DNA from 2 places in the Virgibacillus sp. L01 genome. Region 2 is predicted to be linked to the other one. Evidence: a T-box and tRNA genes for the amino acid it is inferred to sense, from the RefSeq annotation. Region 2 holds a T-box; the other holds one or more tRNA genes.
The links. A T-box is a leader RNA that pairs with one kind of tRNA and senses whether it is charged. The one in region 2 lies ahead of glyQ (glycine--tRNA ligase subunit alpha), so its partner is inferred to be a tRNA-Gly.
Positions count from the first base shown of each region.

Region 1: it encodes a tRNA-Gly, which carries the amino acid that the T-box ahead of glyQ (glycine--tRNA ligase subunit alpha) is inferred to sense. The anticodon was not compared.

Region 1 is NZ_JBQQCP010000002.1:76,720-92,896, reverse strand. It holds gene ACTWQM_RS05510 (NupC/NupG family nucleoside CNT transporter) at 1-628, opposite strand, end outside; gene ACTWQM_RS05505 (hypothetical protein) at 813-1,049, opposite strand; gene ACTWQM_RS05500 (NCS2 family permease) at 1,135-2,427, opposite strand; gene ACTWQM_RS05495 (hypothetical protein) at 2,550-2,684, opposite strand; gene odhB (2-oxoglutarate dehydrogenase complex dihydrolipoyllysine-residue succinyltransferase) at 2,753-4,009, opposite strand; gene ACTWQM_RS05485 (2-oxoglutarate dehydrogenase E1 component) at 3,996-6,860, opposite strand; gene trmL (tRNA (uridine(34)/cytosine(34)/5-carboxymethylaminomethyluridine(34)-2'-O)-methyltransferase TrmL) at 7,318-7,791, opposite strand; gene ACTWQM_RS05475 (amidase domain-containing protein) at 7,834-8,679, opposite strand; gene ACTWQM_RS05470 (methylated-DNA--[protein]-cysteine S-methyltransferase) at 8,745-9,251, opposite strand; gene queG (tRNA epoxyqueuosine(34) reductase QueG) at 9,415-10,560, opposite strand; gene ACTWQM_RS05460 (ABC-ATPase domain-containing protein) at 10,575-12,278, opposite strand; tRNA gene ACTWQM_RS05455 (tRNA-Gly) at 12,409-12,482, opposite strand; gene ACTWQM_RS05450 (Crp/Fnr family transcriptional regulator) at 12,697-13,386, opposite strand; gene dat (D-amino-acid transaminase) at 13,536-14,399, shown strand; gene ACTWQM_RS05440 (S9 family peptidase) at 14,462-16,177, shown strand, end outside.
Region 2 is NZ_JBQQCP010000004.1:81,269-97,445, reverse strand. It holds gene ACTWQM_RS09215 (DEAD/DEAH box helicase) at 1-1,228, opposite strand, end outside; gene ACTWQM_RS09210 (Nif3-like dinuclear metal center hexameric protein) at 1,587-2,693, opposite strand; gene ACTWQM_RS09205 (tRNA (adenine(22)-N(1))-methyltransferase) at 2,677-3,399, opposite strand; gene cccA (cytochrome c550) at 3,510-3,896, opposite strand; gene ACTWQM_RS09195 (hypothetical protein) at 3,978-4,538, opposite strand; gene rpoD (RNA polymerase sigma factor RpoD) at 4,695-5,816, opposite strand; gene dnaG (DNA primase) at 5,847-7,661, opposite strand; gene ACTWQM_RS09180 (pyruvate, water dikinase regulatory protein) at 8,052-8,855, opposite strand; gene ACTWQM_RS09175 (helix-turn-helix transcriptional regulator) at 8,871-9,500, opposite strand; gene glyS (glycine--tRNA ligase subunit beta) at 9,637-11,715, opposite strand; gene glyQ (glycine--tRNA ligase subunit alpha) at 11,715-12,593, opposite strand; T-box leader at 12,834-13,007, opposite strand; gene recO (DNA repair protein RecO) at 13,071-13,820, opposite strand; gene ACTWQM_RS09155 (YqzL family protein) at 13,865-14,014, opposite strand; gene era (GTPase Era) at 14,110-15,012, opposite strand; gene ACTWQM_RS09145 (diacylglycerol kinase family protein) at 15,955-16,177, opposite strand, start outside.

The sequences.
Region 1 (16,177 bases), on a different contig from region 2:
ATGAAATCATCAGCGCACTAAACATGTTAAGCGGTAACGCAACAAGTACATATTCAGGTGGCAAGATCTGAATATATGCCCCAACAATTGAAGCCGAAACAGATCCCATCGCTGATGCACTCACAATATACAGCCGGTTTTTATCCAAGTGGTGAAACTGTGATTTAATCGCTAGTAATGCTTCAGATTGACCGAAGAAAATACTATTTACTGCATTAAACGACTCCACCTTTGGTAAACCAGTAATTTTTGACAAGAACCCGCCAAAATATTTAATAATCGGTGGTAAGATTCTCAGATAGGTCAGCACGGACAGAATGGTTGAGAAAAAGATAATTAGCAGTAAGACATCAAAGAAGAAAATGCTTCCACCTTCTGTACGTGCAACCCCACCAAGTATAAAGTTAATACCTTCCATGCCAAATTCAATTAATTTATTAAACCCAGCCGAAATACCGTTTATGATTGTCTGTCCAATTTCAGTAGCAAACATAAACCACGTTATTAAAAATTGCGATGCTAACATAACGATGATGCCTTTATAATTTATATTTTTCTTATCATTGGACATCAAAAATGCTAGTCCGAGGACGATGATGATTGCTAGAAAACCGAGAAGAATATCCACGGATGCAGCCTCCCTTATAGTTGATTAAATGTTGTTGTAACTGCTTACAATAACGCTTTCCATAAATGATTCTAGCAGGTTGTCAGACGTCATGCAAGTTAAATTTTTTCCAATTTGTGCACTGTGTTAGTAATACCCTACATTGAATCTTTTAACAGCTTTAATTTGACTGCTCATGGGACACTCATAATAATGTAAGCAGCGGATTTGTATCCGTGGGTTGCACTACCTTCTGGGGATTCACCACCTTCTTCTGCCGATTCACCACCTTCTTCTGCCGATTCACCACCTTCTTCTGCCGATTCACCACCTTCTTCTGCCGATTCACCACCTTCTTCTGCCGATTCAGCATCTTCTTCTGGGGATTCAGCACTCTCTTCTGTTGATTTAGCTCCTCCTTCTGCTGATTCAGCACACTCATTCCGTATCTCCTTCTGCTAAAAGCGAATACCAGTAAAAAAAGACCCTAGCTACGATTCGCTAGAGTCCCATGTATATTTATTTTATTAATGTGCCGGGAAAAAGATCATTTGCAAGACGAACACTATTCCAAAGAAATATAAAATCCAGTGGACATCTTTTCCTTTACCGGTGGCTAATTTTAATAATGGATATGTTATAAATCCAATCGATATCCCTGTTGCAATACTGGATGTCAGTGGCATTGTTAAAATAATTGCAAACGCTGGAAATGCCTCATCAAATGTTTTCCAGTCAATTCGTGCCAGTCCTTCCATCATAAAACATCCTACAATAATTAATACAGGAGCTGTAATTGCAGGTAAGCCAGCTATCGCACCTACAACCGGTGTGAAGAAAATGGAAATTGTAAATAATCCAGCGATAACTAATGCCGTTAAGCCTGTGCGCCCACCTGCCGCAACCCCAGAAGAAGATTCGACATATGCTGAAGAAGGACTTGTACCAAACATTGAACCTACTGTCGTTGCCGTAGCGTCAGCTAATAATGCTGATTTTGCCCGTGGCATTTTTCCATCTTTAATAAATCCTGCTTGTTCTGCAACACCAATCATAGTTCCAGTTGTATCAAAAATCGTTACCAATAAAAATGCGAAAACAACTGTATAAAGTCCGTTAGCAAAAACTCCACCAATATCGATATCAAAGAACACTGGCATCGGAGGTATCGATGTGAATCCTTCTGTAAATTCCAGCTGACCGGTAAAATAAGCGATGATACCTGTAGCCAGCATACCTAGAAATAAGGCTCCTTTAATATTTCGAGCCATTAAAATTAATGTTATAAATAACCCAGCCAACGTTAATAGAGTCATAGGTTGGTGAAGGTCACCAAATCCAACCATATTTGCCTCATTTGGCACGACAATACCAGACATCTTCAAACCTAGAAATGCTATGAATAAACCAATTCCCGAAGTAATTCCAAATTTTAGTGAAGGTGGTATTGCCCATATCAATGTTTCACGTAACTTTGTAAGACTTAATAAAACAAAGAGAATACCTGCCAGAAACACCGCTCCGAATACTACCTGATAGGATAACCCCTGAGATGCAACAACACTGGCAAAATAAGCATTCAACCCCATGCCTGGCGCAATTGCGATTGGGTAGTTGGCTCCCAATGCCATGAACACCGTTCCAACAACTGCGGCTATGACCGTAGCCATAAATACTTGATCAAATGGTACCCCTGCCGAAGAAAGGATTGCCGGGTTTACCACAACAATATAGACCATCGTTAAGAATGTAGTTATTCCTGCAACAAACTCTGTTTGGATTGTTGTATTGTTTTGCTTTAGTTTAAATAGTTTTTCCAATGGAGTTCACCTTACTTCCGAATAATTATAATCACAAGTAATATAATATTCGTTTTTAGAATAGAATGCAATACCTATAAACGATTTCTATCGCAAATTCTGAGCTTAATCATTATTTTAGGTTATGTAACAATATGTGCAGTTAATCCAGATACTCGTTCTGTTGATTCACCATCCTCTTCTGTCGATTCAGCACTCTCTTCCACTGATTCAGCACCCTCTTCCCCCATTCGCACCCACCGAAAAAATTGCAACATACAAAAAACCCCGCTTTGACATTCATCAAAGCGAGGTTCAGGTTCACATATAGTTTCTATCTAGTTAATTATCCTTCTAACAAGAGATCATATGGATCTTCAAGCAATTCTTTAATTCTAACTAAGAACTGCACCGCATCTTTTCCGTCAACAATACGGTGATCATATGATACTGCAAGGTACATCATTGGGCGTACTTCAATGGTATCATCCGGCATTACCATTGGACGTTTTTGGATATTGTGCATGCCAAGGATTCCTACTTGTGGTGCATTTAAGATAGGTGTTGACATCATTGATCCAAACGTTCCCCCATTTGTAATGGTAAATGTACCACCTTGTAGGTCATTCAATCCTAATTCTTTATTAATAGCTTTCTTGCCTAAGTTGCCAATTTCACGTTCAACCCCAGCAAAGTCAAGACGATCAGCATCTCGAACAACTGGCACTACAAGGCCTTCTTCAGTTGAAACAGCAATTCCGATGTCATAGAATTTTTTCATTACAATCTCGTTACCTTGAATCTCCGCATTCAATAATGGGAATTCTTTCAATGCACCGATTACTGCTTTAGTAAAGAATGACATAAAGCCAAGTTTAACATCATGTTTCTTAATAAAGTTTTCTTTGCGTTCACTGCGAAGCTTCATAACATTTGTCATGTCCACTTCGTTAAAAGTTGTCAGCATCGCTGCTTCTTGCTGAACTTCAACAAGACGGTTAGCAATCGTTTGACGACGACGGCTCATTTTCACGCGTTCAACAGGCTTGTCAAACTCTGTTTTCTCGGATTTCTTAGGTTCTTCTTTTTTAGCTGGCTTGGATTCTTTCTTATCACTGCCACCTTTTGCTGCAGAATCAACATCTTCAGGGCGGATACGACCTAATGGATCACGTGCCTGAACACTGCTTAAGTCAATACCTAACTCGCGTGCACGCTTACGAGCAGCAGGTGAGGCAATAACATCTTGCTTATTATCAGAAGCGTCTTCTTTCACTGGCTCTTTTGCTTCTTCTTTCTTTTCTTCTTTAGGCTCTTCGCTAGCTTTCTCTTTTGGTTCTTCGGCTGAGGTATCCGCGCCAGCTTCACCATTTTCATCTATTTTAGCAATTACGTCGCCTACTTCAACATCTTCGCCTTCTTCACTGACAATTTCAGTAATTACACCGGCAAAGTCGGAGTTAACTTCTACATTCACTTTATCTGTTTCCAGTTCTACAACTGGATCACCTTTTTCAATTTTGTCGCCTTTTTTCACTAACCACTCGGCAATTGTACCTTCTGTAATGGACTCTGCAAGCTCTGGAATTTTAATTTCGTTCACTGGAATTTCCTCCTTTTGACGGATTAATCGCTTCTCGTACTATTCGGTTCTGTTCTGTTTTGTGAATGTTCGGCTCACCAACCGCTGGTGAGGAACGGTCTGGACGGCCTATATAACGTAGCGATTGACCCTCGTTCAACAAGTCTCTTAAGTAATCATCCACGAAATCCCAGCTGCCCATGTTTTTTGGCTCTTCCTGTACCCAGACAACTTCCTCAAGATTTGGAAGTTCTTTTACTGCTTTTTCCAACTCGTTTTCCGGGAATGGATAAATTTGCTCTAATCGAAATGCACGAAGCCAATCATAATTTTCTTCTGAATTGTCAATTGCATCTTCAATATCAACCATTACTTTACCACTACCGATTAATAAACGCTTTGCATTTTTCTTACTTACTTTCAAGTTTGGCTGCTGTCTCAACGGTTCGAATTTTCCTTCTGTAAACTCTTTCGCTTCAGAGGCAACGCGCTGATTCCGTAATAGGCTCTTCGGGGTCATTAACACTAATGGTCGTGCTGCCTCTTTATCACGTAGTGCTGCCTGACGACGAATTAAATGGAAGAATTGTGCAGATGATGTTACATTTGCTACTATCCAGTTTTTCTCGGCAGCCATTTGTAGAAAGCGTTCCAACCGTGCACTAGAATGCTCCGGACCCTGACCTTCATAACCATGCGGTAAAAGCATTACCATATTGGACTTTTCGCCCCATTTCGCTCGGCTTGCTGCTATAAATTGATCAAAAATAACCTGACCGGCATTCGCAAAATCACCAAACTGTGCTTCCCAAATAACCAGCGTATTCTTTGACTGTACACTATACCCGTATTCGAACCCTAATACACCTGCTTCTGAAAGCGGACTATTTCGAATATCGAACGATGCTTTAGCTTGATCTAATCCATGCAATGGTGAATAGGTTTCAGCTGTTTTAACATCATGTAAAACCATATGTCTGTGTGCAAATGTTCCCCGCTCCGTATCCTGACCTGTTAATCGGATAGGAATTCCATCATTTAAAATAGATGCATATGTTAAAGCCTCGCCCGCACCCCAGTCCGCTTTGTTTCCTTCTTCCAAAACATTTTCGCGACGCTTTAGAATCTTTTCAAGTTTTTTAAATCCGGTAAATCCTTCTGGGCGCTTCAATAAACCAGCATTTAAAGCTTTCAAATCCTCAAGTGGAATTGCTGTTTCAAAACCACCAAGGCCATTTGATAATGCTTTTGGCATATTCTTTGCTTCAGCCTCACCTGTCTTGTTTTCTTTCATACTGTCATAAATGCCCCGAAGACCGGATTCAACTTGGTCCTTAATTTTTTCAAATTCATCATTATCAACAACACCTTCAACCTTCAGTCTATCGGCAAAAACATTTGCTGCTGTTAAATGATCATCAATATCCTGATATAGATCTGGTTGTGTTGTTCGTGGTTCATCCATTTCATTATGTCCATAGCGGCGATAGCCTACAAGATCAATAAGAAAGTCTTTATTGAATTTTTGTCGATATTCATAAGCAATTTTAATTGCAGAAACACATGCAATTGGATCATCAGCATTAACATGAATAATCGGTATTTCAAATCCCTTTGCCAAATCACTGGCATATCGGGTTGACCGCCCATCTTCCTGACTTGTTGTGTAACCAACAAGGTTATTTGCAATTATATGAAGTGTTCCACCAGTCTTGTAACCAGGCAAGCCACTTAAATTCAATGTTTCCGCAACGACACCCTCACCGATAAATGCTGCATCACCATGAATTAAAACACCTATTGCTTTTTTAATATCCTGTTCCGGATAACCGCTTCCTGACCGATCATCCTGAGCTGCACGTGCAAACCCTTCAACGACCGGGTTTACAAATTCGAGGTGTGACGGATTATGTGCTAGTGTGATTCGAGTTTCGGTTTCATCACCATCTTTTACTTCTTTTGTTGCACCAAAGTGATACTTCACGTCACCAGTCCATCCATAATTAATCCCTGTAGATCCCTCAGATGGAATTAGTTCTTTGTCTGGTGAATGGTGGAATTCAGAAAATATTCTATCATAAGGTTTTCCTAAAACGTGTGCCAACACGCTTAAACGTCCACGATGGGCCATTCCCATCATTATATGTTCAACTTTTTCCTCAGTCGCATACTTAACAATGCGATCGAGCATTGGAACCATTGCTTCCAAACCTTCAATCGAAAAGCGCTTCTGTCCAACAAAAGTTTTCTGAAGAAACCCTTCAAACCCTTCTACATGAGCAAGACGTTCAAGTAACTGCCTTTGTTCTTCATTGGAAAGTTTTAAATGAAATTCTCCGGATTCAATTCGTTCCAGAAGCCATGTCCGTTCATCATCGTTATTGACATGATCATATTCGAATGTAATCGTTCCAGAATACAGCTTTTTCAACTTTTGTATAACGTCAAATCCGTCTTCTACACCACTTGGTGATCGCTCCCATAACCAAGATGCAGGCATACTTCGTAAATCCTGTTCTGACAATCCATAGGTTTTTGGATTAACTAATTCTGTATCACGCTCTTTACTCCCTACCGGATAGATGTCCGCTTCCAAATGCCCGAAACGACGAATAGCCTCAACAAGTTTCATTGCTGAGGTTAGCTTTTTAACATTATCTATAGACGGCGCTGATTCAGATGTTGCCTGCATGGTTCCTTTTGATTGGTTCAGCCATTCAGGAGCTCCATGCTCATCAAAGATTTCTCTCAGTGATGGATCAACAGCTTCATGATTTTCTTTGTACAAATCATATTGTTCTTCAATATACCCCATATTCGGACCATGAAAAGTACCCCAGAATCTTTCGTTAGATTCTTCATTCTGTGCCACGTCTTATACCCCCATTAGAAGTTAACTTTACCCCGTTGCAAAACGGTCTTTTACACTCATGTTTTATTATAGAACTCTACTATGATTACATCAACTAATATACCCTATTTTGTTAAGAGAAACAACAAACAATCAGCCATTAATAATTATTTCATAAACATGACATATCTTCTGGTTCACATTAGGTTAATTATTCGGTATAATAAGGACATAATTATATTAATGCGTACTTTACATATAGAATAAAAGGAGGAAAACGTCATGAAATTAGCATTATTAATGGGCGTTATTGTAACATTTATCGTATCTTGCTTCACTTCAGGTTACGATGCAAAACCTGGAGTTCCTAAAAAGGACCAGTAATAACGAATAACAAGAGCCGCCATGTACACATACATGACGGCCTTTTTAGCATCTAAGGTTTTCACCATTAAGCTAAGACCTCCTAAGATACAGGCTATTCCAGCCCTGAAAAACCACGCTGTCTTAATGCTTCATAAATAATTATCGCTGATGTGTTGGACAAATTTAACGACCGTACTTTATCACTCATGTGAATTCGCAAGCACCTGTCTTCTTTTCCCTCTAGAAGGCTTTTCGGAATTCCGTCCGTCTCGCGGCCAAATACAAAGAACAGATCTTCATCACTATTACTGTAATCATATTCCGTATAATACTTTGTACCAAAGTTTTCAATATAATAAAACGTTCCTTCTGGATATGTAGCATATAAGTCCTGAATTGAATCGTATTCTAGAATATCGACGTTTTTCCAATAATCTAGTCCAGCTCGTTTCACCATTCTATCATCAGTAGAAAACCCAAGAGGATGGATCAAATGCAGCGTTGCATCTGTTGCTAGACAAGTTCTTGCGATATTGCCCGTATTTGCAGGGATCTCTGGTTGATATAATACAATATTTATACTCACTGTTCATTCTCCTTATTCGATTAATACCTACATCATTATACACTACTCACCAATTCGAAAAAACTTATACTGAATATCAGAGGTCCATGCTGTTGAATCCTCATACGACCAATAACGGTTTCGACTATTATCAGTATGTGCATTAACCAGTGGCATTCCGTTTGCGTCTTTGGCCACGACAATTGTATTATGATCCCATTTACCATTTCCTTGAAAATCATAGCAAATGACATCTCCAGGTATTAGGTCCTGAGCTGACTCCTTTTCTTTGCCTTTTAACCCTGCTGTTGATCCACTTAAATACCAGCGTAAGGAATGTGCAACCGCCCAACTGTAACTCCAATTATCCGCCTGATACCACCAGCCATTCCCTCGATTAGGCATACCACGCATGGGAGCACCTCCAGCACGTAAGCACTGTGAGATATAATTTGTACAGTCTACATCGAACTTACGATAAGCAGGATTATAACTGTTCCACCAGTGTTCAGCATATTGAACTGCTGCACGTCGATCATAGGTGAAACGTTCGTCAGCCAAATTACGGATCTCAGTTACTTCCATTGATGGTGTATCAACCTTCACATCCTTTTGTTCCACCATCTTATGATCTGTTATGTCCCCTTTTTCTATCCGAAACTGATAGGGGATAACTTGTTCCTCCCTGATGAATTGCCCTTCCTGCTTCATTAAAAACGATAAATGGAGTAAATATTGATAGGTTATTTTATTAGAATAACGAAGTCCTTCGAAAAATTGTCCCCTGCCACTGATTCGAACAATCTCCACATTCCTGTCACGACTAACTGCTTTTTTCCGTTTCCACCAATCCTCATTAACCTCTTGACCTTGAAAAAAATTCAACCACATATTTTTAATCTTTTCCATAAAAAAATCCCCTCCACTTTAAGTATATGGAGGGAACCTCTAATTAATTGCAATTGTACGGGCCATTATTTCGCTTCATGAGCTAATAAGTATTCTTTCTTATCAAGTCCACCATTGTAGCCAACCATTTTACCGTTTGCTCCAATCACACGATGGCATGGTACAACAATCGAAAAAGGGTTTTTGTTTACTGCACCACCTACTGCACGTATTGCTTTTGGATTACCGATTGTGTCTGCAATATCTTTGTACGTTTTTGTTTCTCCATATGATATGGTGTCGTATAAAGCTTGCCATACCTTATGCTGAAAGGGGGTACCATGGAATGTAAAGTCAAATGAGAAGTCACTGCGTTTGCCCTTGAAATAGTCTTGGAGTTCCGTTTTGACATGATCAACGGTCCCAGGATTATGGGTGAATACCGGATTATTAAAATAACGTGCACTCCACTTTTGCATTTTCACTTCCATTTGATTAAATGATCCATATTCTATTCGAACAATGTGCTCACCATCACTAATAATTGTCAACGGACCAACTGGTGATTCCGTCTCATCATAGTATAGTTCCATAACCAAATCCTCTTTCCGTATATTTTTTAGGATGTTTTCTAAAAGTTGGTTGCTATTGATCTAAATTGGTTATCCTTAGTCAGTATCGCGATTTATATCAATTACTTGTTAAGATAAATTGCTTGAAAAAAAGCAACAAACTCTTAGAGTACAGCTAAGCATATTAAGTGGTGGAAAACTCCTGTTGAAAATTCAATCCTTTTTCCATTTCAAATAAAACCTGTTCATCTGTTTCTTTTTCCATTGCTTCCATAATTGCTTCAAACGCCTCATCGGTACCAATTTTGCCAAGTGACCATGCAGCAGTACCTCGAATTACCGGACGAACATCGTTTTTCATTACCTCAATCATTTCATCAACAGCCGTAATGTCCTTGAAGTGACCGAGTGTAATCAAAGCATTTCGCTGTAACGGTTTCTTCCCTCGCCAGGAACCCGCTATATGACCAAACGTTTCCTTAAATTCACGGTTGGAAATCCGAAGCATTGGTTTTAATTTTGGTTTTGCAACATCTGGTTCTGGTTCAAGCTCTGGATGATTATGAAAGTCTACCTTCTGGTTATACGGACAAACAACCTGACACGTGTCAAACCCATAAATAAAATTTCCGGTTTGTGAACGGAATTCATCTGGCATAAAGTCTTTTGTCTGCGTTAGGAAAGCAAGACAGCGCTGTGCATTTAACTGTCCACCTTGAACAAGAGCTCCAGTTGGGCAAGCATCCAGACATTTTGTACAGGAACCGCATCCATCTGCAAGCGGCGAATCAGGGACAAATGGTATATTTGTAATCAGTTCACCAAGATAAACGTATGATCCGAATTCAGGTGTAATAATAGAAGTGTTTTTACCACTGAAGCCAATACCAGCACGTTCTGCCACCGCACGATCTGATAATTCACCCGTGTCGACCATCACCTTATTTACTGCATCAGGGAATTTTTCCTCAATGAAGGCAGAAAGCTTCTCAAGCTTCTCCCGTAAAACAACATGGTAGTCCACACCCCATGAAGCCCGGCAAAATATCCCGCGGCGTTCATCTTTCGTACTTTTTGGTGCATCCTTAATTCGTGAAGGGTAGGCGATTGCTATCGAAAGGATTGACTTTGCCTCTGGTAGTAACCGCTCTGGCTCCGTTCTCTCATCCACAGACCCTTTTTCGAAGCCTGATTGATAGCCAAGCGACTGCTGGTGCCGTAATCGTTCCTTCAATTCACCAAACACATCAGCAGATGCAAATCCTATCTTATCGATGCCTATTTCTTTGCTGTAGTCAATAATCTCCTGCTTCAATTGGTCTGTATTCAACGGTAACCCTCCTTCTATTGTTGCGTAACCTTAGCTGTACGAATTCGATTTAACACTGCAGCAATTTCATACCGGCGTGGTCGTGCGATATCACCTGGATGCTGATTTTTAAACGTCGTAAATGACGCTAATCCACTTTTATCCATCTGTTCTTCAAGATCATCCAGTAGTTTATTTAACGATTTAGCACCAAGCCCATTAGTTCGATCCAAATATTGAATAATCTCTGCAATCATGCGTGTTTGCGAGGAATCCACAAGTTGCTCGGTATCATCAAATGATATATCCGTCCGCCCCATGATAATTTTGGTTAAGCCTTTCGCCTGTGTTTTCGAACGACTTCCTTTATTAGTCTGCAGCGAATTCTGCTGAAAGTTACGCTCAGCAATTTCACCAAAAGCTTCGTCCAATAATGTATCACGGTATAATGGGTATTTTTCCATTATTTCCTTTGCATCATTCGTTACATTATAAGGGACATATGCTTCCATCATAATAATCGAATCGGCCACAGCAAAATAATCACCGGATCCTCCCATTACAAGAATTGTTGATACATCAAGCTGATCACGCATTTGTCTTATTTTATCAATAAACGGGGTAATTGGCTCTTTATCTTTTTTTACAAGCTGTTGCATTCGATGATCACGAATCATAAAGTTCGTCGCACTGGTATCTTCATCGATTAGTAATGTGGCAGCTCCTGCTTCTAATGCTTCCATTACATTTGCGGCCTGTGACGTACTTCCGCTGGCATTCTCAGTCGAGAAGAAATGTGTATCCTGTTTGTGAGGCAAATTATTAATAAATGGTGAAATATTAACACCAGTAACTTGTCGTCCATCCTCTGCACGAATCTTCACAGCATCTGAATCAGTAAGTACGTACTCACGTCCATCACCTTTAGTATGTGAATATACTCCTCGTTCTATTGCCTGTAAAATCGTACTCTTACCATGATAGCCACCGCCAACAATTAGTGAAATACCTTTTTTAATTGCCATTCCTTTAATCGGTTCAGATTGATGCGGCAGCTGAATTTCCACTTCATCTGCAGCAGGACTTTTAAATGGAATCGCGTCTTTCAATGGCCGGTTGCTAATACCACTTTCCCTTGGCAAAACAGAACCGTTAGCAATAAAAGAAATCCAATTATTCTGGCGCATTTCGCTACGAATAGCTTCCTGCTGATCAGCAAGCTCAATGACTTGATTAATTTCATCATCCGCAATGGCGAAAATGGAATTTTTAATTATCGTTGGAATGGCATGTGAAAATAACTTTTCCGCCTCTCTTCCATTAATTTTTCGCCCATTCGCAGGCAATCCCACAGAAATACATACCGTTATAGATGCTGAATCAATTTGAACAGCGCTGCGCTCCAGAACTTCCTGTCCAGGCTTATCAAAAAGAATCTCTCCACTCTTTCCAGATCCCTTGATAAATTGCCCACCCTTTGCAACAGCTACACCAACTTTGCGGGCAAGCACATTCTCGGCAGCAACCTTGCGCGCCTGAGATTCGAGCCACTCACTTTTGACCTGGCGTTTTTGAACTGGAATGACAACACGTATCTTGGATGGTGTGGCGAATGGATCACCCTGCACATAATCTATATATAAATCAAAATCATCAAATGTGTAGTGACCTTGAACACTTTTATATGCTTTATAGCCCTTACCATCAATCTGTTTTAAGTTTTGCATTAATTTTTTCATATATAAATCCCTCAAATTATCGTAGTTATCTTAAGAATACAACTTTCATTGATTTAAGTTCAAGTTTTATAATGAAAAAACGCAATGCTTCGTAGGATATGTTACGAAACACTGCGTTATGACTTATGTATGGAGCGGGTGATGGGAATCGAACCCACGATATCAGCTTGGAAGGCTGAAGTTTTACCACTAAACTACACCCGCACTTCACCCGTATCTTATGTACGATGAATGCTCCTTTTTTCAAGAACACTATTTATTATACCAACTCTATCAAATCGAATCAATAGTTTTTTATTATTATTTTATAAAATACTGGCATATCAACAATCGAACATGAATAAAAAAATATTTTTATAATTAATGCCACTTTTCTTCATCCACATTCGATTGTCATTATAAGAGATAGCAGGTTTAACTAAATAGCACAATTCTGAACACCACATTGTTCACAAACAAGTATTCTTCTGAAATAATTCATATCTTTAAGTATAAAGTGTTTATTCAGATTGTCTATAATTCCTTGTTCTTTCCATTTATTCACAATACGACTAACTGTTTCTCTTGATATACCAATATGTTTGCTAATATCCTGAATCATAATTGGATCTGTTAGCTGTATACCTTCAGGAGTTACGATACCACATGTGTTGGAATACCGGACAAACACAGATGCGACTGCACCTTCTGAGCCAAATGCGATATAATCACGCATTTTTGCCTTACTAGCTTCCAAGTTCTCAGCAACCCAGCGCGTAAAATGAAGACCTAACTTTCCATTTTGTGCCATGCTCTCTTCAATTTCATGACGTGTAACCGAATACAGTGCACTATCCTGAACAGCTTGTGCAGAATTGGAGTAATTAGCTCCACTAAAAATACCGATTTCACCGAATCCATCATTTTTGCTACGTGTAAAAATAGTAATATCTTTATTTGCACCGAGGTTTTTAAAGACTCTTATCTCACCTTGTTGTATAAAATACAAGTGATCAGCAGGACTTCCCTCTTCAAAAATGGACTCACCTTTTTTTACACTTATTTGTTTTGCATTCGCCATGAGAATACTGTATTCATGCTTAGTAAGTCGTTCCAATATTGGTTCCAATTATCGTCACGCCCCCTTTTACTAACTTCTATCCCCATTATAAAGGGGGGATAAAACAAATTCCGTGATATTTATCACTATTCAACAAAACATTTACATAAAGTGAAAGAAGATATAAAATAGTCATAAGTTTCAAGGAGGGGAATAGTATGTCTGTCTATCCAGTAATCATATCACAAACAAATTTTGTAAATCGTGAGGATCTTAAATATCCATATGAAGAGCGTGGATTACAGTTTGGTGATGGTGTATATGAAGTAATCCGCATCTATAATGGTACGTATTATCTGCTTGAGGAGCATGTAAATAGGCTGTTTCGATCTGCGGAAGCAATTAAAATTGAGTTACCATTCACCAAAGAGGAAATAACAAATTTGCTGCAGGAATTATTAGACAAAAATTCTATGACAACAGATGGAAAGCTATATTTACAGGCATCACGCGGTTCTGCACCACGTGAACACACTTTTCCAGCCGATGTTCCAGCAAATGTTTATGCATATATGGAGGACTTTCCTCGCAATCTGAAAAATTTATCCGATGGCGTTTCTACCATTACACAGCGTGACGTCCGCTGGGAAAATTGCTATATAAAGAGCTTAAATCTATTGCCTAATGTTATCGCAAAACAGGAGGCAAAAGAGAATGGCAGCTATGAAGCTATCCTTCATAAAGACGGAGTCGTAACTGAGTGCAGTTCCTCCAATGTTTATCTAGTAAAAGATGGTAAAATTTATACGCATCCTGCCACAAATAATATTCTGCATGGTTGTGTACGTATGCGTATTGAAAAATTCACGCGCGATTATAATATACCACTAATAGAAGAGGCTTTTTCTATCAGTGATATATCAGCAGCTGATGAATTGTTTTTATCCAGCAGCACTTCAGAAGTCTTGCCAATTGTTAAGGTGGACAGTGACCTTATAGGCAATGGCCGTCCAGGAAAAATTACAGCGAGACTACAGGAAGCATACGAACTGGATGCCAACTTAGCTAAACATAAAGTCTAGTCTTTTGTTAATCAAAAGGCTTTTCTTTTTTAATAGTATATATTTTCGAAGGAGGACATTTCTTGAATACAACGAAACGTGCATTAGCAGCAGAAGATTTGTTTAATATTGATGTGTACAGTGACCCCCAGTTCACACTAAAGGGAGACGCCTATACATTTGTTTCCACAACAGCCAACGACGACAATGAATATACATCACAGTTATTTCTTCAAAAATTAAATGAGGCTAAACCAAGCCAGTGGACCTTTGGTGAAGCAAAAAATAACAATCCCTCCTTCTCACCTGATGGAAAGAAAGTTATATTCCAGTCGACTAGAAGTGGACTTCCTCAGCTATGGATGATACATACAGATGGCGGCGAAGCAAAACAGATCACAACATTTAAGAATGGTGCCACAAATCCTTCCTGGTCAAGGGATGGCAAGTATATTGTTTTCAGTGCATCATTGGAAAAAGATGATGATGTAACAGCCCAACAAGAACAATCAAAAGAGGAACGCCAAAAATTAAAGGAAGAAAAAAATGAACAGCCAATTGTAATCAACCGCTTGGATTACAAATCGGACGCACAAGGATTTTATGATAATAAGCGAACACAGCTTATTTTATTCGACGTTGAGAAAGAAATTTTCCAACAGTTAACAACAGCAGATGCGAACCATAACCTTGAGGATATAACACCCGATGGAAAGCAGATTCTGTTCAGTGCCAACTTGAATGACGATGCTGATTATGAGCTCACGAACGACCTTTATCTTCTGAACCTTTCAACAAAAGAAACGAGAAAATTAACGACCGGACATGGTGCATACGGGAGTGCACAGTTTTCACCAAGTGGAACAAAAATTGCCAGTTTTGGCCATGAATATGCATACCAAGGTGCAACACTAAATGACCTGTATGTGTTTGAAACAGAATCGGCTCAAAGGACATGCTTAAGCAAAGAATGGGATATCCAATTAGGTGATGCGCTGATTGGTGATACCAGACTCGGTCAATCAACAACAGGACCAATATGGGACGAAGCAGAAGAACATTTATTTTTCCTGGGAACTGATTTCGGTGCAACCGGGCTATATCGAGTGAACCTGAATGGTGACCTCGAAGTACTGTATAAAGACGACAACCATGTTTTTGGGTTTTCCTACAGTGCTGGCACCTTCATCCTTGGTATTAGCACTCCAACAAACCCATGCAATTTCTATCAATTAAATAGCGATGGGAAGCTAACACGCTTAACCAACGCGAATCAGGAGTTTCTAAGCAATGTATCATTAAGTGAACCAGAAACACTGACCTATACTGCAGAAGATGGCTGGGAAATTCAGGGCTGGCTATTACATCCATATGGCTTTGTAGAGGGCAAAAAATACCCATTCGTACTGGAAATTCATGGCGGTCCACATGCGATGTACGGCCAGACATACTTCCATGAGCTACAATTACTTGCTGCAAGAGGCTATATTGTTTTGTATACGAATCCCCGTGGCAGTCATGGATACGGGCAGTCATTCGTTGATGCCTGTCGTGAAGACTACGGCGGAAAGGATTACACCGATTTGATGAGTGCTGTTGACTATGCCTTAAAAGAATTTGACTTCATCGATAAAAACCGGCTTGGCGTAACTGGCGGCAGTTATGGCGGGTTTATGACAAACTGGATCGTTGGTCACACAAATCGATTTAAAGCAGCCGTTACCCAGCGCTGCATTAGCAATTGGCTAAGTTTTTATGGAGTAAGCGATATTGGCTATTTCTTTACAAAATGGGAACTC
Region 2 (16,177 bases):
TGACCTCTTTAGTCTTTTTCACTTGCTTCCATGCTTGTGAATCAATATCTGTATTAGTCTTGGTGCGTAGTTCACGCTCATTCCAGGATTTCGCTTCTTTCCATTCTCCATTCTTTATGTCAAAAAATGTGAACGTCAGGCCTTTTTGCTCCAGCTTTTGAATCAACTTCAGATCCTGTTCAGCGTATAAACTGATTGCGGTGCCTTCCATCCCCGCACGGGCTGTCCGTCCTACACGGTGAACATAAAAATCCTCTTCCTTAGGCAATTGAGCATTTATAACATGACTTACCCCTTTTATATCAATCCCGCGTGAAGCTAAATCGGTTGCAACAATATATTGGTATCGAAGGTTTTGGATGTCTTTTAGTACTCGTTTACGTTCTCTGGGCTTTAATCCGCCATGTATGAGCCCAACATCAAGTCCTTTTTGCTGCAAAGAAGCTGCAAGTGTATTAGCAATTTCTTTACCATTCGTAAAAATAATTGCCAGGTAGGGTTGTATTGTTTTGGAAATTTCTATAATAACATCGGATTCATCCCTATGTTTTAATGCAATTAACCGATGCTCCATCGTTTCAGGAGAAAGTTGATCATCAATTTTTACATGTAAGGGATTCTCCAGGTACTTTTTGAAAAAATGCTCCAATCGCTGCGGAATAGTTGCAGAAAATACAAGTAACTGAACTTCCTTTCTTGCACGTATCAGTAATTGGTCAACATCATTAATAAACCCTAAATCAAGCATAAGGTCTGCTTCATCAATGACAAACGAATTTGCAGAATATAATGAAAGGGCATCCTCTTTGACTAAATCCAATATTCTACCTGGTGTACCTATGACAATATGTGGTGGTACCTTTAGTTTCTCCATCATTTTCTGCTTATCAGTCCCACCAACCAACAACTTGGCATTCCATATTTCTTTCTTTCCTGCATAATGAATTATCTTTTTAACTTCTTCATGTATCTGCATTGCCAGTTCTCGGGTCGGTGCAGTAATAACAAACTGTACTTCACGTTTGCTAGCATCAATCTGATTAAACAAAGGTAATAAATATGCATGTGTCTTTCCAGATCCTGTATGTGACTGTCCTACAACACTTGTACCTTTAAGAATTGCTGGCACCACCTTTTGTTGTATTTCAGTCGGTTGTTTAAATCCTAAGTGATCGATTACGTCTGACAAAACTGGGTGAAATGCAAACTGTTTAAAATTATTTTCCATATAATAGTACTCCTTTTTGATGATATTCAATCATCCAATAGCTAAAAAACTTGGCTTTATCGTGTATGAAAGCTTATTTTGCTTGGTGACACCTTAATAAGTTACAGTGCAGGACTTAACTAGTTAAAAGTTACTACGATACGACTCCGAGGAATTAGCATAATTCTTAAGACCTCGGAGCGCGATAGTGCGAGGAGGCCCAAGCCATGACCACGAAAAGTGCCTGCAGTGGAAATCAACAGATTTAGCACATTTCCAAATAGTTTGGATTTACTGCTTTACATTTGAATGATGAAGTTGATTCAACTGCCAGCAACACGGCTTTCACGAAATATAATGTAGTTAATACTTTTATACACTATATAAACTGAAATGGTTCAGTATTGGAGTTGGACAGAATAACTTCTATATTCTTATTATTAAGGTGATTATCCAGATATTCCTTGGTTCCTTTTTTCATTACTTTTTCTACATGATGTCCAGGATCGATAACCGATAACCCCATTTGCCAGGCATCCTGGGCTATATGGAATGTCATATCACCTGTAATATATAGATCAGCCCCCATTTTCTTAGCAGTATGAATAAATTTTTCACCACTACCACCCAACACAGCTACTTTTTTAACCTCTTTAGTTAAATCACCGGTTACGCGCAGCGATGGAACTTTAAGTGCATGTTTTACTTGCTCCGCAAAATCGTGTAAGGTTACTTCTTTCTCTAATGTTCCAATACGTCCAATACCGTACGTTTGTCCTGGATTATGAAGAGGCATTACATCGTAGGCAGCTTCTTCATATGGATGTGCATTTTTCATTGCCTCAATCACATGTGCTAATTTGGGCAGTTGTATAATTGATTCAACCTTAACTTCATCCACATATGCTAAATTATTGGCTGAACCAATATAAGGGTTTGTCCCTTCCTGTGGCATAAATGTTCCTTGACCTTCTGACTGAAATGTACAATGACTATAGTCGCCAATATGTCCGGCTCCATTTTCACTCATGGCATCTCGCACTTCGTTCAAATGTGTCTTTGGGACAAATACAGCTATTTTTACCAGATCCTCCTGATAGGTCTGCTGTAATACTTTTGTTCCTTTTATATTAAGCAGATCACAAAGCATGTCATTTACGCCACCATCAGCGGTATCAAGATTTGTATGGGAGGCATAGACAGAAATATTATGCTGTATTAATTTCTGAATTATTCTGCCTTGAGATGTGTCTACATTTACTTGTTTCACCTGTTTAAATAGTAACGGATGATGTGCAATTATTAAGCTAACATGATTTTCGATTGCTTCATCCACTACAGATTCCAGGACATCCAATGTTACCATTATCTTGGATACTTGATTATTGAATGATCCGATCTGCAATCCAACATTATCCCAATCGTATGCCAGATGCTTTGGTGCCCATTTCTCCATTAGTTGAAAAATATCACTGTTCACTGCCATTTTTTAAAACCTCCTGTACCCAAGACAATTCTTTTTCAAATTCGCTTATTTTATTCTGATTTTGTTCTTTTGCCTTTTTCATTTCATCGATAACTCTGATGCGCTTCGAAAGCTCTTTTTTCCATTTTTTAATAAATGTTTCTGTTTTATGCTCTAATAACAGTGGTCCGAATAATAGCTGTTCTTGTAATAGTTCTGCTGTATAGGGACTTTTGTCAACTTGTTTATCTGCTACAATAATTTCATAGATGTGTCCACTTTCCTCAAGTATTTTTTCACAAATAATCGTGTAATTGTTCTCATAAAACCATTTTCGAACATTTCGTTCATTTACATTTGGCTGTGTGATAATTCGTTGCACACCACTTAATCTGTCCTTTCCATCTTCAAGAATGGATCTTATTAGTGATCCACCCATGCCCGCAATAACAAGCTGATTTACTTCCCCGTCGTGTAAGATGTGTAAACCGTCACCTAACCGCACTTCTACTCTGGCTGCTAACTCATGTTTATTAACTGTCTCAAGAGCACTTTTAAAGGGGCCTTCTTTAACTTCACCTGCAATTGCATGTGCATTGCCGTCATTTAAACAAACGTAGCATGGTAAGTAGGCATGATCAGATCCAATATCTGCAAAAACAGCACCTTCCGTAATAAACGTTGCAACGGTTCTCAATCGTTCAGAAAGTTTAATTGTGTTGTTCATTATTTTCTCCTTCATTATTGACACGTCTAATAGCATAAAAGAGCAAGCCTTCTGCATGAAATCAGTAAGCTTACTCTTTTAGCATAATAAACTATAAGTATCTTAAATAGCTACTTTTGTTTTGAAAGCCATTTTGCAACAGCATCGGCTTTTTCACCTTGTAATAAACCACCAGGCATTCCAGAATCAGGAAACCCTGTTTTGATAATTTCTCTGATTTCTTCTTGGGAATACTTACTTCCAACTTTATTTAATGCTGGTCCAGCTCCTCCGGAAAGATCTGCACCATGACAGCTGGCACAATTGTTCTCAAAAATTTTGGAAGGGTCACTGGTAGTCTCTCCCTCTTGTGACTGCTCTTCTGTATTTTCGCCACCATTTTTCTCTTTTTCTTCAATAGTTTGACGTTGATCCAGGCCAACAAACGATATGACAACTACTAAGAGTATCCCTATTACAGCAATAGTTGCATAAGGGATGACAGGGTTTTTCTTCATCGTAGTTCCTCCTTATGTAATCCCCTTAATCTCTATTTAATTTCAAAAGCTATATATATTTTACTCGAAAAACAAAATAGTTTAAAGGGATAAGACGTGAAATTTTTGAAAAACAATATATAAAATGACAAAAACTATACCAAATATGCTAACATTTTTCAGATATTTTATGTTGTGATGCCGACTGAAAAAATACCATGAAACTACATTTAAAATAATCACAAGTTGAAGCAGCCATTGATTAGCTGTTAATAGTGTACTTATATATACTGACATTAAAAGCAGCAGCAACAGAAATATAACTATTGAAAGATGATAATAGATTGAACTCTTCTGGCTATAGACTCTAGTCATCCAATAAGAAAATGCTACAAACAAAAGTAAAGTACTTACTTGTAGTATTATAGGATATTCGGTAAAATAAAAAACTAAGAAAGCAAATGGCAACAATAAACTTAGCAAAGTCACTTGAATTGCACTTATAATATTTATATTATTTTCCCTGGTTATATCTTCTTTACCAGTAGCCTCACCATTTGTATATAAAGCCAAAAGAAAATCACAGTACACATCGGGTAGTAATTTATGCTCTTTCCAATAGTGGATTTCTTCAACAACTGTTGCGATTCGTCTTTCGGACATAAGGATCACCCCGGTGCAGTTATAACCTACAACTTATCCATACATAAAAGTGCACACAGTCATTGTAAATTAGAATATCTTAGTTGCACGTATGCAGTAAGAAAGTGTTAATACTTTCTTAACTGCCAACCAATTGTGCTTAATGACTGAAACGACTTATTCCAGGAAATCTTTTAATCGTTTACTGCGACTAGGATGTCTTAGCTTCCGTAGGGCTTTTGCTTCAATTTGACGAATTCTCTCTCTTGTCACACCAAACACTTTACCAACTTCCTCAAGTGTCCTGGTTCGTCCATCATCTAAACCAAAACGTAAACGCAACACATTCTCTTCTCGGTCAGTAAGTGTATCCAGAACATCTTCCAGTTGTTCCTTTAATAGTTCATATGCAGCATGATCTGACGGTGAAACCGCCTCTTGATCTTCAATAAAATCACCCAGATGGGAATCATCTTCTTCCCCAATTGGTGTTTCAAGTGAAACTGGTTCCTGAGCTATCTTTAGGATGTCACGAACCTTGTCAGGAGAAAGTTCCATTTCTTTGCCAATTTCTTCTGGCGTTGGTTCTCTTCCTAAATCCTGTAGTAGCTGACGTTGGACGCGAATTAGTTTGTTAATTGTTTCCACCATATGGACAGGAATACGAATTGTTCTCGCTTGGTCCGCAATCGCTCTTGTGATTGCTTGACGAATCCACCATGTCGCATACGTACTAAACTTAAACCCTTTACGATAATCAAACTTTTCGACAGCCTTGATAAGACCCATATTACCTTCCTGAATTAAATCAAGAAATAGCATACCTCGACCAACATACCGTTTTGCAATACTAACTACCAGTCGCAAGTTAGCCTCAGCCAGGCGTCTTTTTGCTTCTTCTTCACTATTTTCGATTCGATGAGCTAGATCAATTTCTTCTGCAGCTGAAAGTAAATCGACTCTCCCTATTTCTTTTAAATACATTCTTACAGGGTCATTTATCTTAATACCGAGCGGTACGCTTAAATCATTTAAGTCGAATTCTTCTTCTTTTGCGATTTGCTGCATTTTAGGATCTTCTTCTGAATCACCGATAACCTCTACACCCTGCTCTGCTAGGTACCCATAAAATTCATCCATCTGCTCAGATTCAATCTCGAAGTTAGATAAACGATCAGCAACTTCTTCATAAGCCAGTGCTCCGCGCTTTTTCCCTATTTCAAGCAATTGATCTTTCGCTTGATCCAGTGTTTGTTCATTTTCATTTTCTTTTGTTTGTGAAGGCTTATTTTCGGCCATGAGTCCCCCTCCTTCCAACTACATTCAATTTCAATTTGATTTCTTAAGCTGCCTTTGCAATTCAATGATTTCCATTGCAATTTTTGCAGCCTTGATTGGATCATTTTGTTGTTCGGCTAACTTTTGCTCTTCTTTAAGTGTCTGAATACTATTTTTACTGCTATTTTCAGCACGAATTATCCGAATATAATCATTGATTTCCTGATCACTAATATCATCAACTACAGGAATCATTGCAACCTCTGTAACCAAACGCTTTAGATCGTCATCATTCAACATCTCAATAAACATGCTGACATCAGCTTGATGCCCTTCCTCATAAAATGCATATAAATGTGTAGCAATTATTTTATGCTTATCAATATTAAAGGATGCACCTATTTCCTCCTGCACTTTATCAGTAATAGAAGTGTCTTGCAACATATATGCAATAAGCTGTCTTTCTGCATTATGAAAAGCCGGTAGTAATTTTTTTGTTTGTTGAAATTGTGATGCCCTATTAGTATATCTGTTCTTTTCTCTCTTATCCTTACCATTGCCCATCTTTTGCCGATGACTTTGGATTTCTTGTGTTAAGGATTCCATTGTTACATTATATTCATTACTTATTTCCTTTAGGTAATATTCCCGTTCAACGGAGCTGTCAATCATTGCAAGCTGTTTAAGAACACTTTCTATATATTGAATGCGATCTCCTTCAAGACTAAGGTTAAAGTCTTTCTTGAGGTAACGCATATAAAAACTCGTAAACGTATGACTTGCTTTAATAACTTCATCTTTAAATGCAACAGCACCAAATTCGTGAATAAAACTATCAGGATCCATGTTTTCTCTTAAATTTGCAATTTTTACATGACATCCTACCTTCTGTAACAAAACTGCAGCTTTGTATGTTGCTTCAGTTCCCGCATTATCAGCGTCATAACAGATAGTCACTGTGTCTACATAACGCCTTAAAAGTTTTGCTTGTGACTCTGTAAGCGAAGTTCCTAAAGTCGCGACAGCATTCTTAACCCCCGCCTGATATGCAGAGATAACATCCATATATCCTTCAAACAAAACAGCTTCATTTTGTTTACGTATGTGTTTCTTTGCTAAATCAAAATTGTATAAGATGCGTCCTTTTTGAAACAATTCGCTTTCGGAGCTATTCAAATATTTTGGCTCCTGATCTCCAATTGTCCGACCACCAAAACCGATAGCCTTTCCTAAATGGTTCCGAATTGGAAAGATAACTCTGCCTCGAAACCGGTCTGTTACACTATTGTCCTCATTTAGAGAAAGTAAACCAGCTTTAACGAGTATTTGTTGATGAAATCCTTTTTTCTGAAGAAACTCAGCTGTAAAATCTTTTACATTAGGTGCGAACCCCAGCTGGAAAACATCAATCGTTTCGTCAGTGATTCCTCGGTCTTTAAAATATTGATACCCTTCTTTTCCATCTTTCGTGTAGCGTAATAAGTGATGGTAAAGTTTCGTTATCCATTCGTAAGCAGATAATATATTCTGATTTTCCTCCGACATGGAAGATTCTTTATTCATTCCTGTCTCGGGTAAGTCTACTCCACTTCTGCTGGCAAGAAACTTTAGTGCCTCATAAAAAGAATAGTCCTCTATCTCCATCAAAAACGTCAGTACATTTCCACCTTTACCACAACCAAAACAATGAAATATCTGCTTCTCTTGGGTTACCGAAAAGGATGGAGTGTTTTCACCATGAAATGGACAAAGCCCAAAAAAGTTTCTTCCTTGTTTCTTTAATTGAACATATTCTCCAATGACATCAACAATATCATTAGACTTACGTACTTCTTCAATTACCTCTTCCGGTACTTGATTTGGCATTTTTACCACCATGCTTTAATATAATTCGATACTTGTTAAGAAAATCCTTCATGATTCGACAATATTTTTTTAGAAAGTCGAAAAAATTTCCTTCCATGCAGTATAAGACTTAGAAGGATTTGTTTAACTTGTTGTATTATTGTACCTCTTGACGGGCTTCTGTAAACCTTTTAATCGAACTATTCAAATGCCCATATACTGTAATTCTACATGATTGAGTAGTATTCCTTCCTATATCTTAATGTTTTATTTTTCTGAATACGTCAATAGGTTACAATACATGCTTATTATTTTATTTTGACACAAAAAATAATTATAATACAAAAACGTTAAAATTACCATCAAAAAACATTCTACTTGTTATGCAGAATGTTTTTTGGATAATTTTCTTTATTTTTTAACCATATGAGAAATAATATTTGCTGTCTCTTCAACTGCTTTATTGGATACGTCCACAACCCTGCACCCAAGTTTATTAACTAAGTCATGAAAACAATCAAGCTCTTGATGAATTCTTTCCATATTCGCATATGTAGCCTGATCACCAAGTCCTAATGCCTTTAATCGTTCTCTTCTTATTTCATTAAGTTTCTCGGGGCTTATTTGCAATCCAATACATTTTTTAGGATCTACTTCATATAATTCTTCAGGTGGATCAACTTCAGGAACAATTGGTACATTGGCGACCTTTAATCTCTTATGTGCCAGGTACTGTGATAAAGGAGTCTTAGAAGTACGAGAAACACCGATTAATATTATATCAGCTCTTGCAATTCCGCGTGGGTCCCTGCCATCGTCGTATTTAACCGCAAATTCGATTGCTTCTACACGTTTAAAATAGTCCTCATCTAATTTATGGACTAGTCCAGGCTCAAGACGCGGGTTATGATCAAAGAATTTTTCCATTGCATCCATCATTGGCCCCATTATATCAATTGCTTCAACGTCTTTCTCGTTTGCTTTTGAATTTAGATATTTTCGTAAAGTAGGATCTACAAGTGTAAAACCGATGATCCCCTGCTTCTCCTGGGCAATCTGAATGGTTTCATCAATTGTTTTCTTATCTTCTACATATGGCACTCGCTGTATATTATATTCACCATTATTAAATTGACTCAACCCCGCTTTGATTACTAATTCTGCAGTTTCTCCAACGGAATCCGACAAAACATAAACTAGTGGTTTAACACCCATGGTCCGGCTCCTCTCTTATAAATGCTCATCCATTATTAACTCCACAAACGCCTTCGTTATCGTGGTTTTCGTGATACGCCCCACAATTTCCAAGCCACTTTCAGTATCTTTAATAACAGGCAGTCCATCAATTTGTTTTTCAATTAGCTTCTTTGCAGCATCTATCATTAAATCCTCACGGTAACATACAGTAATATTAGGCATTCTCGTCATAATAATATGTACTGGTACAGCGTTTAAGTCCTGATTTCCAATGCTCGCTCTCAATAAGTCTTTTCTTGATAAAACACCTATTAAACATGCGTTGTCATCTACTACAAAAAGCGTCCCGACATCTTCTAAAAACATTGTTGAAATAGCGTCATAAACAGAAGCATCTTCTTTAACAACTATAGGGACTGACTGATATTCCTGAACTTTAAATTGTTTTATCTTTTCGGTCAGTAGTTCGGTTCCGGTCTTACCTGTATAAAAATATCCAACCCGTGGTCTTGCATCAAGGAAACCAGCCATGGTCAAAATAGCTAAATCCGGTCGTAATGTGGCTCTTGTTAAGCCTAAATGTTCAGCAATATTTTCACCGGTAATTGGGCCATTTTCTTTAACAATTACAATAATTTGCTCTTGTCTATTTGATAACTCCACTTTTTCACCACCTAACGGCTCAATGTGACATACTATTTATTCAATATTATAGACTATATAGAGTAAAAAAGAAATAATGTTACCTTAAAATAAGATTTAAAAGTGTCTGGTTTAAATGCCCTTCTATTTATTCGTATTAGAATTGCTGCTTCCATTCGATTATAGAAAGATCCGCATAGTCGTAAGTTAACGCCGCTATTAAGTTTACCAGTGACAACCGATTATTACGGACTTTATCGTCCTTTGCCATAACCATATTATGTTCAAAAAAGCTATGAATCGGTTCTGCCAATTTCCCTAAGTATAACAACGCATCCTCAGCTTGCTGGTTGTTATTCGCGTCGTTGTAAGAATCCCTTACTTCTAAATAAACTTGGTACAATTCCTTTTCAGATGGTGTTTCAAAAAGCTCTGGATTAACTGTAGCTATATCCGTTTTCCTGGACAGGTTAATCACTCTGACAAGAGCCTCCTGAACAGATTTAAAATCGTGATCATTTCGTTTTTTGGATAAAATAATTGCTTTCGCTAACGTATAAGAAATAACACCTATTTGTTTATGCAATACTGATTGAATAACATCTTGCTCAAGCTTCACTTCTCTAAATATATATGTGGCACGCAAGCCAAAGAAATGTTCTAATTCACTTCTGACTTTGTTCGTGTCGTTAATTGCCAGGTTATGATAAAACTGCTGTGTTAAATCCAATAAAGATTCAACCGTAATATTCCACTTGTTTTCTTTTAATATTTTCAAGATACCCACTGATTGACGTCTAAGACCATACGGATCCTGAGAACCAGTCGGAATTAATCCTACTGAAATACAACCGACAATTGTGTCCAGTTTATCTGCAACACTAACAATAGCACCTTCTATTGTTTCAGGTAGACGATCATCAGCATGAACCGGTAAATAATGATCTGCAACCCCTCTTGCAACTTCTTTCTCTTCGCCAAAATTTATCGCATATGTTTGCCCGATAATCCCTTGAAGCTCTGTGAATTCATCCACCATATTTGTAGGTAAATCAAACTTACAAATTTCAGCAGTCCTAATTGCCTTTTCTTTCGTTTTTTCATCAAGATTAAGTTGTTGCGCCAATTGATCTGTAATCCTGACAACTCGCGATACTTTATCACTTATTGTTCCTAGTTTTTCCTGAAAAACAACTCGCTCCAACTTCTCCAAATAATAATCTATTGAATGTTTTTGATCTTCTTCAAAAAAGAATTGGGCATCAGATAATCTCGCGTGTAATACCTTTTCGTTGCCTTTCACTACAGTATTTAGCGCTTTGTCATCACCGTTTCGTACGCCGACAAAGTAAGACAACAATTCTCCATCCTTTGATTTCACAGGGAAATACCGCTGGTGTTCTTTCATAGATATTATTAACACATCTGATGGTAATTTTAAAAACGACTCTTCGTATGATCCAATAAACACCGTTGGATACTCAACAAGATTACGAACCTCATTCAGCAAACTATTATCAATTGGTACTTGAAATCCGTATTCTGTTTCTATCAATTTAATCCCATTGGTTATTAAATGTTCACGTTCATTCGGATCTGCTATAACGTAATTATCCTTCAGTTCAAATTGGTAGTCTGATGGCGATGTTAAAGTAATCCTTCTTCCTAGAAACCGATGACCGAACGTGAAATTACTGGTTGAAACATCAGCAATTTCGAAAGGTATAACCTGGTCCTCATACAATGCAGCAATCCAACGTATTGGGCGTGCATATCGAAGGCTTTGTTCGGCCCAGCGCATATTTTTAGGAAACTGAATAGATTCGATAATTTCCTTGAACGAAGGAAGCAATTCAAACGTATCTTTACCGATAATATGTCTTTTTACGAAAATATAGGTTGTCCCTTTTACATCATTTGTATAGATGTCTTCAACAGTCTTCCCTTGGCCTTTTGTAAAACCAATTGCTGCTTTTGTCCAACTTTCCTCATCATCTTTGGCTATGTTAACAGCTGGCCCTTTTACTTCCTCTTCAAGTGATGATTGGGTTTCGGCAACATCTTTTATTAAAACGGCAAGTCTTCTTGGTGTTGAAAATGAAGTTATCGAATCATATGAAATACGTAAGTCATCAAGCCAATCTTTTGTTTTACTAATAAGTTGACTTTCCGCTTTATCAATAAAACGCGCTGGCAATTCTTCCAGCCCTATTTCAAACAATACATCTTTAGCCATTATTCTGCCTCCTCTGTTAACATAGGAAATTCTAACCGTTCACGTTCTGCTACATATGCTTTAGCAATACTCCTGGCAAGGTTTCGTATCCTGGAAATATATCCTGTACGTTCAGTTACTGAAATGACACCCTTAGCATCGAGTAAATTAAATGTATGCGAGCACTTTAATACGTAATCGTAGGATGGAAAAACCAATCCCTTTTCCATTGTAACTTCAGCCTCTTTTTCATACATAGAGAATAACTCAAATAACATGTCAGTATTAGATTCTTCAAACGTATATTTTGAATGTTCGTATTCAGGCTGGAAAAAGATATCCTTAACCGTTACACCTTGTGTCCACTCCAAATCAAACACGTTTTCTTTATCTTGAATATACGACGCTAAACGTTCAATTCCATAAGTGAGTTCAACTGTTACTGGATTTGCTTCAAGACCGCCAATTTGCTGAAAGTATGTAAATTGAGTTATTTCCATTCCGTCCAGCCACACTTCCCATCCTAGTCCTGCAGCACCCAAAGTCGGATTTTCCCAATTATCCTCTACAAAGCGTATATCATGTTCCAACGGATTAATACCAAGTGCTTTTAATGAATCTAAATATAATTCCTGGATATTATCTGGGGATGGCTTCATAATTACCTGAAATTGGTGATGCTGATAAAGCCGATTAGGGTTTTGCCCGTATCGACCATCCGCCGGTCTTCTTGAAGGCTCAACATAAGCTACATTCCACGGTTCTGGTCCAAGACTTCTTAACAGGGTCATTGGAGACATTGTTCCCGCACCCTTTTCAACGTCATAAGCTTGCATTAAAATACAATTTTGATCTGACCAATGTTTTTGTAAAGTTAAAATCATTTCCTGTATAGTCATTTTTTATAAACCTCCATATTTAATTTATTGAATAATGAAAGCGCAAGGTCTGTACAGCGCCGTATGGAACACGCTCACGAATAGCGAGTGGGGCGACGTTACCGCGCAAAGTGTCCGCCTGCAGTCTAAATCAAGAGTAACACATTAACAAATAGGTAGATTACTGCTTTATTTATTAATAATGAAATTGATTCACTTTCTTAACACTAAAAAAAATCCATCCCTATGTCACTTAAATGACATAGGGACGGATATCATTCCGCGGTTCCACCCTACTTGCCCTATTATAAAAGAGCCACTTTATACCAATTGCTCAGGAGTGCCGTTCCTTATCGTCCTATTATCCAGCTTTCACTATTCTGGACTCGCTCAAAATAGCAACCAATAAGTACTATTCTCCATCAATGCAATTAAATGTTCTATTTAAAATATGTACAAATAATACTGTATTACCACCAGAACTGTCAACAAAAAGACTTATTTTAATTTATCCAATTGATTTAAAAATCGTTTTGATTTTAAATAATAGCCACCATACTGTTCATAATAGGCATCAATCAGCTGACGCAATAAATCTTTATTTGCTGATTTTACTGAAATTGTACCGACTCTTTCCAGTTCTACACTCATAAAAATATGCAACAACTTGGCTACATTATCTGGCAGCATAGTTGCTTCAGAATCAATATGATTACATCGCGAACAAAGTAAACCACCTTCAGCTATTGAAAAATATAACGGCGTATCTCTCCTGCCACAGCTCACGCAATTACTAACTGTCGGTGCAAATCCGCCTTTTGCAAATAATTTTAACTCATACATCATCATTGGAATTTCTGCATCTGCATCATCATGTTCGGCAATCCAGGATAATGTCTGGTATAGCTGGTCAAACAAATAGTTATCCGGTAGATTTGAATCAACTAATTTATCGGTTAGTTCAACTATATATGCAGCATATGCTGTCTTAATTATATCTTCCCGGATAAAACGGAGCGAATCAACAACATCTCCCTGTTGAATCGTACTTAATCCCGAATTGATATAGATGAAAAATTCACCAAGTATGAATGGCTGCGTAACAGCAGCCATTCTGCTTTTTGGTTTTTTGGCTCCCCTCGCAATAGCAGTGATTTTACCTAGTTTGTTACTGTAAATCGTAACTATTTTATGTGATTCACTGTAATCTTGCGTTTTAATGACAATACCTCTCGTCTTTTCAAGCAAATAGTATCACCTTCTTAGGTCAAACCATTGAAAATCCCCATGTACTATAATTTAGGTTCAATCGATGATACTTCTTCATCTTCCTGTTGAATCGAATCACCTGTACCGTGTTCTCTTTCTTCTAACTCTTTCAATAATAAATAGGTTTCAATGTTTCCTGTCTGACTAAATAATCTCCAGGTTAAGTCGATCACAAGAAACCCCACCTTCCTTTATAGCATATTGAAAAGTACTTACTACTTAGAATTACCATACATGTTCATTCAATGAGTTTTAAATTTTACCATGTTTAATATTCATCACTGCGGAAACCAAATTCACGCAACTGTGATTGCTTGTTGCGCCAGTCTTTTTGAACTTTCACCCAAAGCTCCAAGTAAACTTTTGACCCTAATAATGCTTCAATATCTTTTCGGGCTTTTTTACCGATATCTTTTAACATACTTCCTTGCTTACCGATAATAATTCCTTTTTGGGTTTTCCGTTCTGTAACAATTGCTGCCTGAATAAAAACTGCATCTGATTCTCTTGTCTCAATATTCTCGATTACAACTGCTATTGAATGTGGTACCTCTTCCCGGGTTAACTGCAATACTTTTTCCCGTATTAACTCGCCAATAATGAACCGTTCAGGATGGTCTGTTATTTGATCTTCAGGATAATATTGTGGACCCTCAGGTAAATGTGTTTTTAATATATTAAGCAAATGTGAAACATTGTTTCCATGCAGCGCTGAAATTGGAATAATTTCTTCAAAATTGTACTTATTTTTATAACGTTCTATCAAAGGGAACAATTCATCTGGATGAATTAAGTCCACTTTATTGATGATCAGGAAAACCGGACGCTTTACTTGCTGCAGCCGTTCAATTATATATTGATCACCTTTTCCATAACCTTCATTAGCGTTAATCATAAAAAGAATTGCATCCACTTCATTCAAAGTATCTTCTGCTATTTTCACCATGAAATCACCCAAACGATGCTTGGGTTTATGGATTCCCGGTGTATCAATGAATACTAGCTGTGAATCTTCTTCCGTTAGAACGCCTTGAATTTTATTTCGTGTCGTTTGAGCCTTATCACTCATAATCGCTATTTTTTGCCCTATTACATTGTTCATAAATGTTGACTTTCCTACGTTAGGTCTACCAATAATTGCTAGGAACCCTGATTTAAATTTAGTATCCATATTATGTCCTCCGAAGCAGTTATTTCTATTTGATATAATCATCATACTACAAAATGCAGCTAGTTTCATGTATCCGACAAAACCTTTAAAAAGTTTCTGTAAATCCTCATAAAATGACATAAGTAGTATTTCAACTTTCGCAGCGTAAAATAAACGCATAAACCTTGAAGGAATAAGAAAGGCTGAAGATATAGTACTTGAGTTGACATTGGATCAACAGTACGTAGTTGATATAAAATGCGAAGTAACATGCTGAGTGCTATGATACCGCTTCGGAAATACACTTTGCGCACCAAGGGTGGCTGATGAGCCTCCTTGCTCCTACGTCGCTGCGTAGTCTCATCTAGGCCTCAACTCCCCACAGGAGTCTCCGTGTATTTCCTACGCTGGGACTGTTTACCTTGATTTTCTTAGCCATAGGGAACACTTCAACTTCTAATCAAGAAGCCTCTTCCAGTGGAGGCAGAATACGCAGGCTCCTATGGGAGCAGCACGTTCCGAAGACCCCGGAAGAAGTGACTAAATGAAGGCCGACTAAAACCGTCCTTTGCGGACAACGTCGGCATACCCCTTGCCGGGGCAAGGAGGCTGAGGTCGTGCCCATGGAAAGCGAAGTATTCTGCCGGAACGAATGTAAGCACTCAACCATTATAGAACAAAAGAAAATCTTCACTAATTCGCAGTTTATATCTTATGTGTACAAAAAACTTTATCAAATGTTGTCAAGGCAACTATTAAAAACGTTCTGAGATTATCAAGATAGCTGTTTGAGCTTATTCTATAGATGCGAAAGTTGAGTAGTATTAAAAATTTTTCTTAGAACCCCCTATGCTTTGGAGTGCAATCCCCAATTGAAAGGGCCTTAGTTGCACTTATACAGCAAGGAAGTGCTTAAGGAATTGACTTCGCTGCCAAAAAAACCTTCGTTCATTGAAGGTTTTGTTAAAACAATCCGTATATTTTCGGTAAAAAAATTAATAATCCTACGACTAACGAAATTAAGGCAGCCAGTAAAACTGCACTTGCAGCAACATCTTTAATTGTCTTAGCTAACGGATTCGCTTCAGGTTTCACATAGTCAATTAGCTTTTCAACCGCTGCATTAGTGGCTTCAGCAACTAATACTAATCCAATTGCAAGCATAAGGATTGCCCACTCTATTAAA